Regions from separate parts of the Pelotomaculum isophthalicicum JI genome, predicted to be linked through region 1. Evidence: riboswitches for the same ligand, from Rfam matches in the RefSeq annotation. Region 1 holds a riboswitch; each other region holds the start of a gene.
The links. A riboswitch is a leader RNA that binds a small molecule or an ion and turns the genes downstream of it on or off. The one in region 1 is predicted to bind cyclic di-GMP.

Region 1 (3,158 bases):
CCTCCCGTGGTGTCCAATATACGAATTATGACGCCAACGGCGAAACCGGTTTCTGATAAATAAAAAAACCATTAATACAATCCCCAAAATTAGCAGCAAAACAATCAAGACGAACACAAATCCCAGCTTCAACAGTAACACTAACCCCAACTCCTTCACACAATTTACTGATCATAGAATATCATTTCCTGAAACAACCTTTGTCAGCACTGCCGTGATATCAGGCGGACCGCTTAGAATTAAAAGGTCTCCCGGCAGCAGAATCTCAGATGGCCGGGGATTGATGATATGCCGCTCCCCCCTTTTTATGGCCAGCAGGGTGGCATCGTGATTTTCCCGCAGGCGTGATTCTCTCAACTCCTTTCCCGCAAGCGGCGATGTTTCGTTTAATACCAATTCACCCAATTCGAGGCCGACTTCGTCAACCAGCGATTGCATAAAAGTAACGCTAGCCGGTTTCAACAAAGTCATAGCCATCCAATTACCTGCCATAATTGAAGGACATATAACAGTTTCCGCTCCGACTTTTTTCATTCTGGCGATGGACTCTATCCGGTCGGCGCGTGCTACCACCCTGGCGGCAGGATTCAAGTCTTTGCAGGTAATCACAATCATTAAATTAGCGGCGTCATCGGCAAGAGTGGTGATAACCCCGCCGGCCCGCTCCAACCCGGCCGCTAAAAGCACCCGCTCCTCTGTAGCGTTGTCACTAATAAATAAAATATTTTCAGTATGGCCAAGCTTTGTCAACTCCTGCAACCTGTCTTGATCTTTCTCAATTACTACAAAGTCCTGTTTATCTTCCAGGAGTTCACTTATTACCGCCAAACCCACCCGGCCCGCGCCGCATACGATAATATGGTTTTTTAATCCGTTTATTTTCTTAGTCATTTTTCTCTTCCCCCAGACATCTTTAATATGTCCTTCCACTATACCGCCGAAAATTGTGCTGTAAAGATAAGTAAAAAGACCTATCCCGCCGATCACCAGCACCATAACGATCAAACGGCCGCCTACGGTTTTAGGCACAATATCACCGAACCCAACTGTTGATATGCTGATAATGGAAAGCCAAAAGGCGTCAATAAAGGACATGTCTTCAATCTTCATCAGGCTGAGAATCACAACACCCAAAACCGTTACCAGCACAACAAAAGCATAGATAATTGATCGTAACGATATCAAAAAAAAACTCCTCTCAGGCACTCGAATATTAATAAATTCTACACCATCATGCGGATTCCTTGCTTGTTTCCTGCATATAGGGACAAAAGACCTAGACATGGGACGAAGGTCCCGCCTTAGGACCTTCGTCCCATTTACAATCGTTAGGGCTCATTTTATAATACATTCAATAATGAAGAAAAAGCCAAACCTGTTGAAAGACTGAGACGTAAAGTTCCTGGTCTAAGGCTATAGCAATGATGACCGAACTACCGTGAATATTACTTAAATACGTAACCACCTTATTTCACGGCAAGGTGGTTTTTTTATCTCCGACAATACAGACAGGCATCGAGGAAAGACCCTATTATAAGCCACAGATATCTTTACGGATAAAACTGCATAGGTGGGATATAGATCATGAAACAAAATGCCCATTATCTTCTTATCGTTGATGACAATAAAGGGATCTGTGCTCTATTACACGAGTTATTCAGTGAAGAGGGTTATGTGGTTGAAACCGCTTCCAGCGGTGAGGAGGGGCTTCGGAAAGTCCGCGCGGGAAGGCCGGCATTAATCCTACTGGATATTAAAATGCCGGGCATGAACGGCATCGAGACCCTGGAAGAAATCGGGAAGCTGGCGCCGGAGGTGCCGGTAGTACTGATGACGGCATATACGGAACTGGACACAGTATTAAAGGAAAAAAAGAAAAACCCTAAACAATACTACATTGCAAAACCTTTTGAACTAGAAGATATCAGCCATCTAGTCAGGGGGATCTTGTTAAAAAAAGAAGAAAAAAAGAATGCGCTTTAACTTACTTAATTAGGTTCGGCTCTATCCTAAATTGCGTTATGTTCAGCATAAATATGTTTGCCTGTGGTTAGTATTGCCAAATAACAACTCGTGAACTCCACACCAACTGAATGACTGCCGTTATCTCACCATCAATACCCGACACGCCATAAATAAATTTCTGTCAAAGTGAAAATTACCCCAAACCATAAAATAGTGCCGTATAAAAAATCGTTCTTTAAGATATGCCTGCGCATATTATTCTTTAACTTTTTGTGACAGCAAACGTCGAAGATGCTATTGCCCCGGACTATGCTTTCAGGAGTGCATTGGCTGCATGTATAAACGGACACCTGGTTGACCTCCTCGAATGTGTGTTCTGGTGCCATTATAGCAAACAAGTGTTTGTATAGTCAAGACATATTTTGCAAATTTCGTCGTACTCACTCGCTCTTTAAATTAATTCTCAAAAGGCCGCTTATTTATACTGCCTGTTGTTTACCCGCGCTCAATACATTTACCATATTGATTACTTCATCCAAATCAAAAGGTTTACTGAGCAGCGCCCGATAACTTTCACGCGGCGGCGCATTATCCAAGTCCGGCATACATCCCGACAAGATGACTACCGGTATATGCCTGAGATTGGGGTCGGCATTAATTTTTTCTATTACAGTCCGCCCGCTTAAAATAGGCATGTTCAGATCGACAAAGATAATTTCAGGCGCAGGTTTTTGTTTTAACCGTTCAAGTCCCAACAAACCATTCGGCAATGTAATCACTTCATTACCTTCTTCAGTTAGCGCAATCTCAAGAACCAGGGCAATGTTGGGTTCATCTTCCATTACCATAACCAGTGCCATATCAATCCCTCCAGAAATTATCAAGTACAGTATTGTAATATTACCACACGTTTCCTTCGAAAATTGTCGGATCTTGTTACCTTTGTTATTTTTTATTATTTTTTATAAACATTTAGTTTTGCGGCAGGATATAGAGAAACTATGAACTGCGCGGCGGTTTATATATGCCTTGGCGCAGGCAGGCATTGAGATACCTTATCCGAGAAGGGTTCTTTACACACACAAAGAGACCCATTGATAATGATGAAAAGCGACGGCGTAAAGCCGGCGCTTTTCGTTTATACAATTTTAGATACCTGCATATATAACTGTTTTATTCGTAATAATAATTCT
Region 2 (3,158 bases), on a different contig from region 1:
ATTTGTGGGTAATATTTTACATGGTAATATTCTCCACGGTAACGTTAACCATAATAACCCATATGACATATTATATTTTAAGACCGGTCAGGAAATCCATCCCCGAGAGGAGGGAATTCAAAATGGGCTTCGTAGAGAAAAAAGAAGAGGAATGCGATTGCCGCAATTGCCGCATTGAAATTAAGGATAGTATTGTCGTGATAATTTGTGGTGAAGTGGAAGTTGAGAAGTTAAAACATTGCCTTGGCTCATTAATGGAAGCAAAAGATAACAAATAGGAAGAGGAAAATACTTTTGCCTCTGCCGGTATGCCGTGGCGTATTTACGCTACGGCCTTTCTTATGTTTGCAGTAAACCTCTCCAGTTAAGCCAGGATTCGTGGTTCCCGGCTTATTTTATGGCAACTCCGGCTATTCAGACGTTGTTATATTCTTTCGATTACCCCATCTTGACATTATATTTATATGATTTCTACGTTTTTGAGCCGTATGGCCCGGTGATAGTTCACCCGGTTGGCCATATTTTGCATGTATCTCATTTTACCATTGCCAAAATCATAACCACCGGTAAATACCGATGGTTACAAACGTAGCCTTTATGTTAGTGTTTTTACAGTTTAAATGCAGCAGCCGCACATGCCCACGCCGAAAACGAGCAGGATGAAAATCAGGAAGATAATAAACGCTGGGCTACTAAAACAACCTGTGCCACAAGCTTCTTCCGCTTTAACTACTTGGGACTTAACTTCAGCCATGGAAATACCTCCTTATAAGGCTTTCATACTAAATACAGCCTCCGCAGCAACTCACTCCAAAGATGAGCAGGATAAAAATCAGGAAAACAATAAACCCGATGTTACCAAAACCTGTGCCGCATCCTGTGCCGCAACCTGCACCTACGCCGAATGCCATAAGAATCACCCCTTTTGCTTTTTTATATAATATGCAGGCAATGATTTATGTGTTAATCAATGGTTATGCACCCAAATTAATCTAGCAGCATAAGTTATATTAACAGTTGCTCCTTTTGTTCCATAGACCTCCTTGGCAAAAACCCGGTCCATCAATGGGCTGGGTTTTTGTTTTTCGGTTGGACTGTAGAAAAAGCCCGCCTTAAAGACGGGCAAAGAGAGGTGAAAGATGTTAAAAAGGTAAGGCGTACCAGGAGACATTAGGGTCATTAATAAAACAGCCTCCAGCTAAAACCCCGGAGGCCTTGATTTTCTTGGAGCTGATGGTGGGATTTGAACCCACGACCTGCGCATTACGAGTGCGCTGCTCTACCCCTGAGCCACATCAGCTTAATTAAATAAATTTTTAGTTAACAACTAGCGCATTTAATATTTTATCCGAACAAGTAGTTAAAGTCAACTTGCCTCCAATACTAGGTTACGGTAAATCCTTTCTTGATTGAATTGTCATGTGATAATTATGAAGATATTCACACAGTATGCTTCAATGTTGCCCCTATTGTACAAACAATTGATTTTGACATTTTATACGGTTTTTCCTACCTGAATGTCGTAAAAAATAGGACCATAGTCCTGTGATAATAGTTCTCCTTTCACATTTTCTTATTTTAAATAGCTGTTATAATATAGTAACAACGCAAACTGAAAAAGGCAAACATAGTGAAAACTATGGACGCAAAGCCACGGGTCTAAAGTATCGTGTAGTACCATGATAGCCGGGTTACCAGTAACCCCGGGATTCCTTTACAAAGAAGGGGTAGTATATGCGTTATATAAAAACATTTTACCCAAAAGTTCTATACTTCATTTTACCTTTCATAACCATATTTATTCTGATAAAATATAACACTCCAATGCTGGCCGCTGGAGTCGCCCTTTATTTAATGATGGGTTTCGACGATTCATCTAACAAGTTTTTATCCCGCTTCAGCGAAAAAGAGTATACCGTCAACATCACTGATTGGATGAAAAAAGAAGTTAGTCATAACTAAGTGTTATTGTAACTAATAAACATTAAGGTTACTGCAATTTAGGACTAAAGTCCTAAAAAATTGGGAAATTTTTCTCATGTAGGATAATTAAAAATAATTATAATTATTTTTAATACCTCCTTTAATATAATCACCCATCTAGAGGGGCTTTCTCCCCACCATTCCCTATTCCATAATACAGGGAATTTTTTTTATTGTTTTTAATTCATGGATATTATGCGGGAACACAGTTATTTTAGCTGAGAAAAAAATCCACCTTTGCAATAAGTAAAAATTCCTTTCAATTGATATTTTGGTAGTATAGAATATTAACTGAAATCTTAAAGGTGGGTGAAATCATACATGGATGCTCTTGAAAGCATTTTAAAGAAGATACCTTTTTTTAAAGACATAAACTATCCTTTACAAGACTTGGTTAAAAAAATGCGCCTAGAGCGTTTCGAAGAAAATACAGATATATTTTCTGAAGGAGAGCAAGGTTCAAGCTTATACCTAATCATATCAGGAAAAGTTTTAATATATGCAAAATCGACCACTGGACAGGAAATGGCTATCCAAACACTTGAACCGTCAGATTTTTTTGGGGAAATGAGTCTGTTAGACGGCGGATATCGCTCAGCCTGCGCCAGGACATTAGAAAAATCAATTATTTTTAGTCTGGAACGAAAAGACTTTCTAGAATTTCTAGATGATAACCCGAGAGCAGCTGTAAAAATAATTGAAACTTTAAGCAAAAGACTTCGACAATCAAATATCCGAAATAAAATATTAATTGAAACCAACCGCAAGTTAACTAACCAGGGTACCGACCAAAACCAGATTACCGCCGCCAATATACCCGTACAGTTCAATGACGAGCGACAAGAGCAGTTAACCAAGGAAACAAAAGAATTCAGCGTTAAAAAAGATACGTATGCCCCGGAAGAAAAAGAGGAAAACGGTTTCGCGGATATATTGGAACAGCATTTAAACGATGTCGAACATGCTGATGAGGAAGATGATAAGGCAGACGCCAAAAAAGAGATTGAGCAAAAAGAAATGTTGTATTATAAAAAAGCCGTTTGTCCAATTTGCAACGCTAAATTCGAAACACCGAAAGCTTTGTCAAAATACGTTCAATCCGTGAAGATGGATTATGATTTCTGTCAACACCACAAGTATATTAATCCGATTTATTATGAAATGAGTGTTTGTCC
Region 3 (3,158 bases), on a different contig from region 1:
ATTTTTGCAACCTCCTCACATGAAATTTTTTAGTCGAGATAACTGATCAACTTCTCCAACGACGGTCGAAAATCCTACTTATGATCATTTCCGAATCAATAATTGACATAAGCTCCTCCGGAGTAAGATAAAGGCAAAAAAAGATATTGGAGTCAATTGCTACTCTCAATATCTTCGTGTGCTTCATTGCCTATTGTTGCATGTCGTTCGACATGCTAGAGAATTTGTTTTGCCCGCCCTGTTAGATCTAGGGTGTCTTTTTTGTTTTTACTCTTGCAGTTGGCCCGCTATTGCTCCAGTTACCAGCTGCGTCACCCGCTTCAATACTGAATGTATACGATGCGTTTTTTGTCAAGCCGGAAACGGTATAACTATATGTGCCCGCCGGTATGTCGGCAATCTTTACCCCGTTCTTATACAATCTGTAGCCGGTCACCGATACGTTGTCCGTCGCTCCCGACCAACTCAGAGTTACACTGTTTATAGTAATAACTACAATTCGTAACCGGTTACAGCAACATTGTCCGCCGCCCCGGACCAGGTCAGGGTTACGCTGTTAGAGGTGATATTCGATGACGTTATCACGCCGTCGGCCCATGTTGGCGCCTGGTTGTCCGACGTTTTCGCCGTCGTTACTGTTGTTGTCAACTCGCTGCTCCGGTTGCCTGCCCCGTCAAGCGCTTTGACGCTGAACTCGTAAGAGGTGTCCGGCGCCAGACCTGCAACTGTGTAGCTGTACGTGCTCCCTGACACGCTGTCAAATTGGACACCGTCTTTATACAACTCATAGCCGGTAACCAGCGCATTGTCTGTCGCACCGAACCAGTTCAGGGTCAACCCGTTCTCCGTGATATTCGAAGGCAAGAGCGCGCCCCCGATTGCCCATACAGGCGCTTGGGTATCCGGCAGCGAAGTCGTTGTAACTTCTATAGCCGGCCCATCGCTGCTCAAATTGCCTGCCGCGTCGCGTGCCTCTATGGTGAAGCTGTAACTTGTCCCAGGCGTTAGGCCGGTAACATTATCGGCAATATCAACGTTCTTATAAGTAAGGGTTCCCCCGGAAATTCTGAGTAGCAAAGCGATTGCCTCTGCGCGAGTGACGGGTTCTTCAGGTTTAGATGTTCCGTCCTCATAACCATAAAGCAAGCCGGCTTTTTCCGCCGCTTGAATTGTCCCAAAAGCCCAGTGGCCGGTCGGCACGTCACTGAAAACAGGTTGTCCGCCAGACTGCTCTGGCAGTCCTTTCGTTAAGACTAAGATTTTTGCAGCCTCAGCGCGGGTGAGGCTGTCCGCCGGCCGGAAGGTGCCGTCAGGGAATCCGTTGATAATGCCTTTTGCGGCAAGGTAATGGACAGAGGGAAGCAGCTGTTTGTCGTTATCCAAGTCTCTAAAGTCGGTTTTTACCGCTTGGACAGCGGGCTCTCCCATTTGCTGTATTGAAGTCTCAACCGCAATTGCCGGTTTTAGACCAAAGGCAAAAACACCTAAAACTAAGAGAAAGGCACAAAACACAAACTTATATTGTTTTTCCCCCCGCGTCGGAAAACGAACCATGAGTCCCTCCATAATAAGCATTTCTCATGCGGCAGTACATTCCCATAACAATCAAAAAACCCGTTTGCAAACTCGGGTTTTTATAGCACTAACGAAATTTTGTTATCGTGGCAACCCGGCTATCATAGTACACTTACCTTAGACCCGTGGCTTTGCGCAGAATCCTTTCGGAAACTATGCCAAATATGAAGTTTACATATTTTTGCGATAAGCTAAATAAATATTTTATCAAACCAATATAAGATACTGTCATATGACTATATTTGACATAATACTCAATTTCAATAGGAAATAGTTCCTATTTTTTAATGGGTCCAAAGACCTATTAACGAATCTTTAACACCGACTCAACTTGAATAAGCGGCAAATACCGGGCCTCATTAATAAGCCCGGCTGCATTTGCCATCAAAATTAACCTTATATATATTTTGCAGTAAAATTTACTTATGGTTAACCTATTCTTTCCATACCCTCCCATAGATTAATACGTTCTATTGAACTACCTTTTCAGGGATTAGATTTTTAAAAAGATTACTGTTATATTCTTCAATCTTGCCTTGATCGCAAAGATTTGAAAGGTGCGGGTCAATAGGCAAACCACCGATAAACGGAACCTCGAATTTTTCAGATATTTCTTTGCCCCGGCTAGGGCCAAACAGCTCAAATTCTTCGCCGCAATGAGGGCAAACGGCACGACTCATATTTTCAACCAGACCAAGAATGGGAATATTCATGTATTGGGCCATCTTAATTGCCTTGCTCACAATCATTACGGCAAGGTCTTGTGGTGAAGATACAACGATAAGCCCGTTGAGAGGCAGGGATTGCATTACAGTCAAAGGCACATCACCAGTGCCAGGCGGCAAATCGACAAAAAGGTAATCAAGGTCACCCCAGGCGACATCAGTCCAAAACTGCTTGACCGTACCGGCAATTACCGGCCCTCGCCAAATAACCGGGTCATCTTCATTGTGGGTCAATAAGTTTAGTGACATGACTTTTATACCTTTATCGGTATCTAAAGGTAACAGCGCGAAGCCGGTGCTTTTCGCCATACCCTTAACGCCAAACATCTTCGGCAGGCTTGGACCGGTGATGTCCGCGTCCAGCACTCCTACCGAATAGCCCTTTTTTTTAGCCTCACAGGCAAGTAGAGATGTCACTGAAGATTTTCCCACACCACCTTTTCCACTCATTACAGCAATAACATTCTCAATATGGCTTAATTCGTTTACAGGCAATTTCTGAATGCCGCTTTTGCCTTCATGACCACATCCGCCATGACCGCATCCGCCGTTTTTTTCAACTTCATCATTATTTTGCTGCATTATTTACATCCTCCTGATAGTAAAGTTTAAAATAGTTATTACATTGAGTATACATTAAACCATGTTATGGTCAATGTTTCACAATCATATATACAACACAACCTCATCATTGTCAACGATATTACCATACCAATTTTAAGTAAATCTAAATGGACCGATTTAAGTTACCTCAATATTTACCCATAATTATTTGCAAAGAATTTCACCGGTACAACTACCTGTGAGCCGAATCATTCTCTTTTTCATCATAGACTGCTGATTCCAAACTCCTAAACA
Region 4 (3,158 bases), on a different contig from region 1:
ATTTGGGGAAAACTTTACGCGCCGATATTGAAAACACGTGCGCGAAAATAGCGGGTGTGTTGTTGCTGACGACAACTACAACGATGGACGTGTCAGATTTTTTAACAGGCTTTGCCGATGCTCAAGTCGCCTATCCTGTTTTCGGCGGTGGCGCAGGCGAGTATTCATCACCGGTATCAGAAATGAAAGCCCTGATTTTCTGCAACTCCCGGCACACCTTTAAGGGTGTGGTCGCGGTTGCTTTTCTGGGAGATGGGATTAAGATTGAAACACATAACTATCTTGGCTGGCATCCGTTAGGTAAGGAAATGGTTATCACGGAAGTGAACGGCTATTGGGTGAAAAAAATCGACGGTCAACCTGCCTTCAAAATATATCGGCGATATCTGGATATTCAAAATGATAAGAGCTTCCAGCATAACGCCATAGTGTTTCCATTGATGGTAAAAAGAGATGGCAGGCAGTACGCCAGGCCCGCTATGGCAGTCAACGAGGAAAATGCTATCTTATTCCTTGCTGATTTAAAGAAGGGTGAAACAGTTCTCTTCGGTTACGGCGATCCAAACACAATTATTGAACAGGCTGCTGCAGTGCAAAGCCTGCTGGCAGCCTTCGAGCCTGAATCTATTTTCCTTTATAGCTGTGCCGCCAGGCGAGCTTTCTTGCATAACGATGTGGAGTTAGAGACAAAACCATTTGAAAATATTGCACCGACATCCGGATTCTATACACATGGAGAAATAAACAGCAGCCCGAACAGCATCAATCATCTCAATTACACTATGGTGGCGGTAGGCATGAAAGAGCGCAATTACGGCGGGAAAGCCGCGCAAATCCAAAATGGGCATAGGAAGCCGCTGTTTCAGGAGGACGCGGATCTTTTTGCTTACCAACATTCCCGGTTCATTTCCCGTTTGCTCCACTTCATTAGGGCGGTCACGGATGAACTGGAAATAGCCAATAAAGAAACTAGGCGGCTGGCTGAAACAGATCTCTTGACTCAGGCCTATAACAGGGTGAAGGCCTGCGAATTATTGAACAGTGAAAAGAACCGGTGTGAACGGTACGGTTCAGAGTTTTCAATCATTATTTTGGACATAGACTTTTTTAAGGAAGTGAATGACACATACAGGCACATTGCCGGAGATGCGTTCCTCGTCAACATCGTTAAGATCATCAAGAAGCAAGTGCGCGCTCCGGATATGTTGAGCCGCTGGGGTGGAGAGGAATTCCTCATCGCCATGCCGGAAACCGGGCTCGATGGCGCGCTGGTCGTGGCGGAAAAAATCAGGGCTGCGGTTGAACAAACGGTGTTCCCCGGAGCGGGGCATCAAACATGCAGTCTGGGTGTGACTTCCTTCAAAAAGGGCGAACGCATCGAAGAGTTGATTGAACGGGCAGACGCAGCTCTTTATGAAGCAAAACAGAGCGGCCGGAATCGAGTTATAGCTAAATAAATATTATTATGGCTACCTGCAAATCAGCAAGGTAATATATAACGATGGGACATCAAACATGAAAAAAATATTGTACTATGCATGCAATAAATATATAATAAAAAAAAATAATATCGTAACATCGTGTTGGGCAAACCCGTGTGAAAACCGGGGACGCTAAGCCATGGGTCTAAAGCTGGTATATATGCCATGATTGCCAGGCGACAAGGACATTGACTTTACTGGAGTGGGTATAGTCTTATATGACTGTTCCCACCTCTTTTTTATTGCGTTTCTTTAGGATTGTGTTAAATTATATAAATTTTACCTGGAGGTGAAGATAAAACTTAATATTTCAGATGTATTGATATGTGAAAGGGAGGTTAGATCTTGTCGGAAAGTAGTCAGGTCATTTTTGCTACGGCAATTTTTTTAATTACATACGCGGTAATAGTTACAGAAAAAATTCATCGCACTGTGGTTGCCTTGGTAGGAGCCAGTTTAATGGCTTTAACAAAAATATTAGGTCTGGAACAAATTGTTGAAGCTATTGATTTTAACACCATTGGCTTGCTGGTGGGTATGATGATCATTGTGGGTATCACCAAGCAAACCGGTATTTTTGAATATTTGGCAATTAAGGCAGCCAAAAGTTCAAGAGGGGAACCGATCAAAATTATCGCCGCCCTGTCTTTGATAACAGCTATCTTATCCGCGTTTTTAGACAATGTTACCACTGTGCTATTAATTGTGCCTGTTACCTTTGCCATAGCGAGGCAGCTTGAACTTAACCCATTGCCGTTCTTGATTTCTGAAATCATCGCCTCCAATATTGGGGGCACAGCCACTTTAATTGGCGACCCGCCGAACATCATGATTGGTAGCGCCACTGGTCTCGGCTTTATGGACTTTGTCTTTAACCTGACCCCTGTAATAATTGTTATATATATTTTGACCATTTTCTTTATTCAGATCATATATAGAAGACAACTGGTGGCTAGACCTGAACTCAAAGATAATATTATGGAAATTAATGAAAAGGATGAGATAAAGGATCAAAAGCTTTTAAATAAATGTCTGATTGTACTTTTCCTAACCGTTCTAGGTTTTGTCTTGCACCAATATGTACACCTTGAATCATCAGTTATAGCCCTGTCAGGCGCCAGCTTATTGCTTCTGGTTACAATGAGTGACCCGGAGCATGCCTTATATGCGGTGGAGTGGCCTGTTATCTTTTTCTTTGTTGGCCTATTCGTAGTGGTTGGGGCTTTAGAGAAGGTAGGAGTAATTGAAGCAATGGCTAAATGGTCACTGGATGTAACAGGTGGCATCATGGTGCCCACCGCTATGCTGATTCTTTGGCTGTCCGCCATAGCCTCGGCCTTTGTTGACAACATTCCTTTTGTTGCTACAATGATCCCGCTCATTCAAGACATGGGCCGTTTGGGAGGTATCGCGGACTTAAACCTGCTGTGGTGGTCGCTGTCGTTGGGCGCCTGCCTTGGCGGCAATGGAACAGCCATAGGCGCCTCGGCAAATGTTGTCGTTTTGGGTATAGCCGAAAAAGAAGGGCTGCATATCAGCTTTGTTAATTATATGAAGATCGCTTTTCCGCTAATGCTGACGTCCATAGTGGTATCCACGGGTTACCTTCTTTTATGGTACTTGTTCCATAGCATGAGCATGTTGGCAACTCTTGGTATCGCGGTAGTTCTTGCTATA

Region 2: linked by a shared signal. The riboswitch ahead of L7E55_RS00745 (hypothetical protein) and the one ahead of L7E55_RS01425 (response regulator) in region 1 are both predicted to bind cyclic di-GMP.
Region 3: linked by a shared signal. The riboswitch ahead of L7E55_RS04740 (S-layer homology domain-containing protein) and the one ahead of L7E55_RS01425 (response regulator) in region 1 are both predicted to bind cyclic di-GMP.
Region 4: linked by a shared signal. The riboswitch ahead of L7E55_RS14445 (ArsB/NhaD family transporter) and the one ahead of L7E55_RS01425 (response regulator) in region 1 are both predicted to bind cyclic di-GMP.

What each region holds. Positions count from the first base shown of each region.
Region 1 covers NZ_JAKOAV010000002.1:29,083-32,240, forward strand. Annotated here, with positions in the region: gene L7E55_RS01415 (hypothetical protein) at 1-141, opposite strand, end outside; gene L7E55_RS01420 (potassium channel family protein) at 172-1,185, opposite strand; cyclic di-GMP riboswitch class I at 1,359-1,441, shown strand; gene L7E55_RS01425 (response regulator) at 1,585-1,983, shown strand; gene L7E55_RS01430 (response regulator) at 2,445-2,825, opposite strand.
Region 2 covers NZ_JAKOAV010000001.1:163,500-166,657, reverse strand. Annotated here, with positions in the region: gene L7E55_RS00765 (hypothetical protein) at 123-278, shown strand; gene L7E55_RS00760 (hypothetical protein) at 617-754, opposite strand; gene L7E55_RS00755 (hypothetical protein) at 783-911, opposite strand; tRNA gene L7E55_RS00750 (tRNA-Thr) at 1,226-1,300, opposite strand; cyclic di-GMP riboswitch class I at 1,611-1,699, shown strand; gene L7E55_RS00745 (hypothetical protein) at 1,735-1,962, shown strand; gene L7E55_RS00740 (DUF2225 domain-containing protein) at 2,305-3,158, shown strand, end outside.
Region 3 covers NZ_JAKOAV010000006.1:28,715-31,872, forward strand. Annotated here, with positions in the region: gene L7E55_RS04735 (fibronectin type III domain-containing protein) at 248-541, opposite strand; gene L7E55_RS04740 (S-layer homology domain-containing protein) at 493-1,554, opposite strand; cyclic di-GMP riboswitch class I at 1,661-1,745, opposite strand; gene L7E55_RS04745 (Mrp/NBP35 family ATP-binding protein) at 2,046-2,882, opposite strand.
Region 4 covers NZ_JAKOAV010000033.1:31,410-34,567, reverse strand. Annotated here, with positions in the region: gene L7E55_RS14450 (sensor domain-containing diguanylate cyclase) at 1-1,457, shown strand, start outside; cyclic di-GMP riboswitch class I at 1,577-1,666, shown strand; gene L7E55_RS14445 (ArsB/NhaD family transporter) at 1,827-3,158, shown strand, end outside.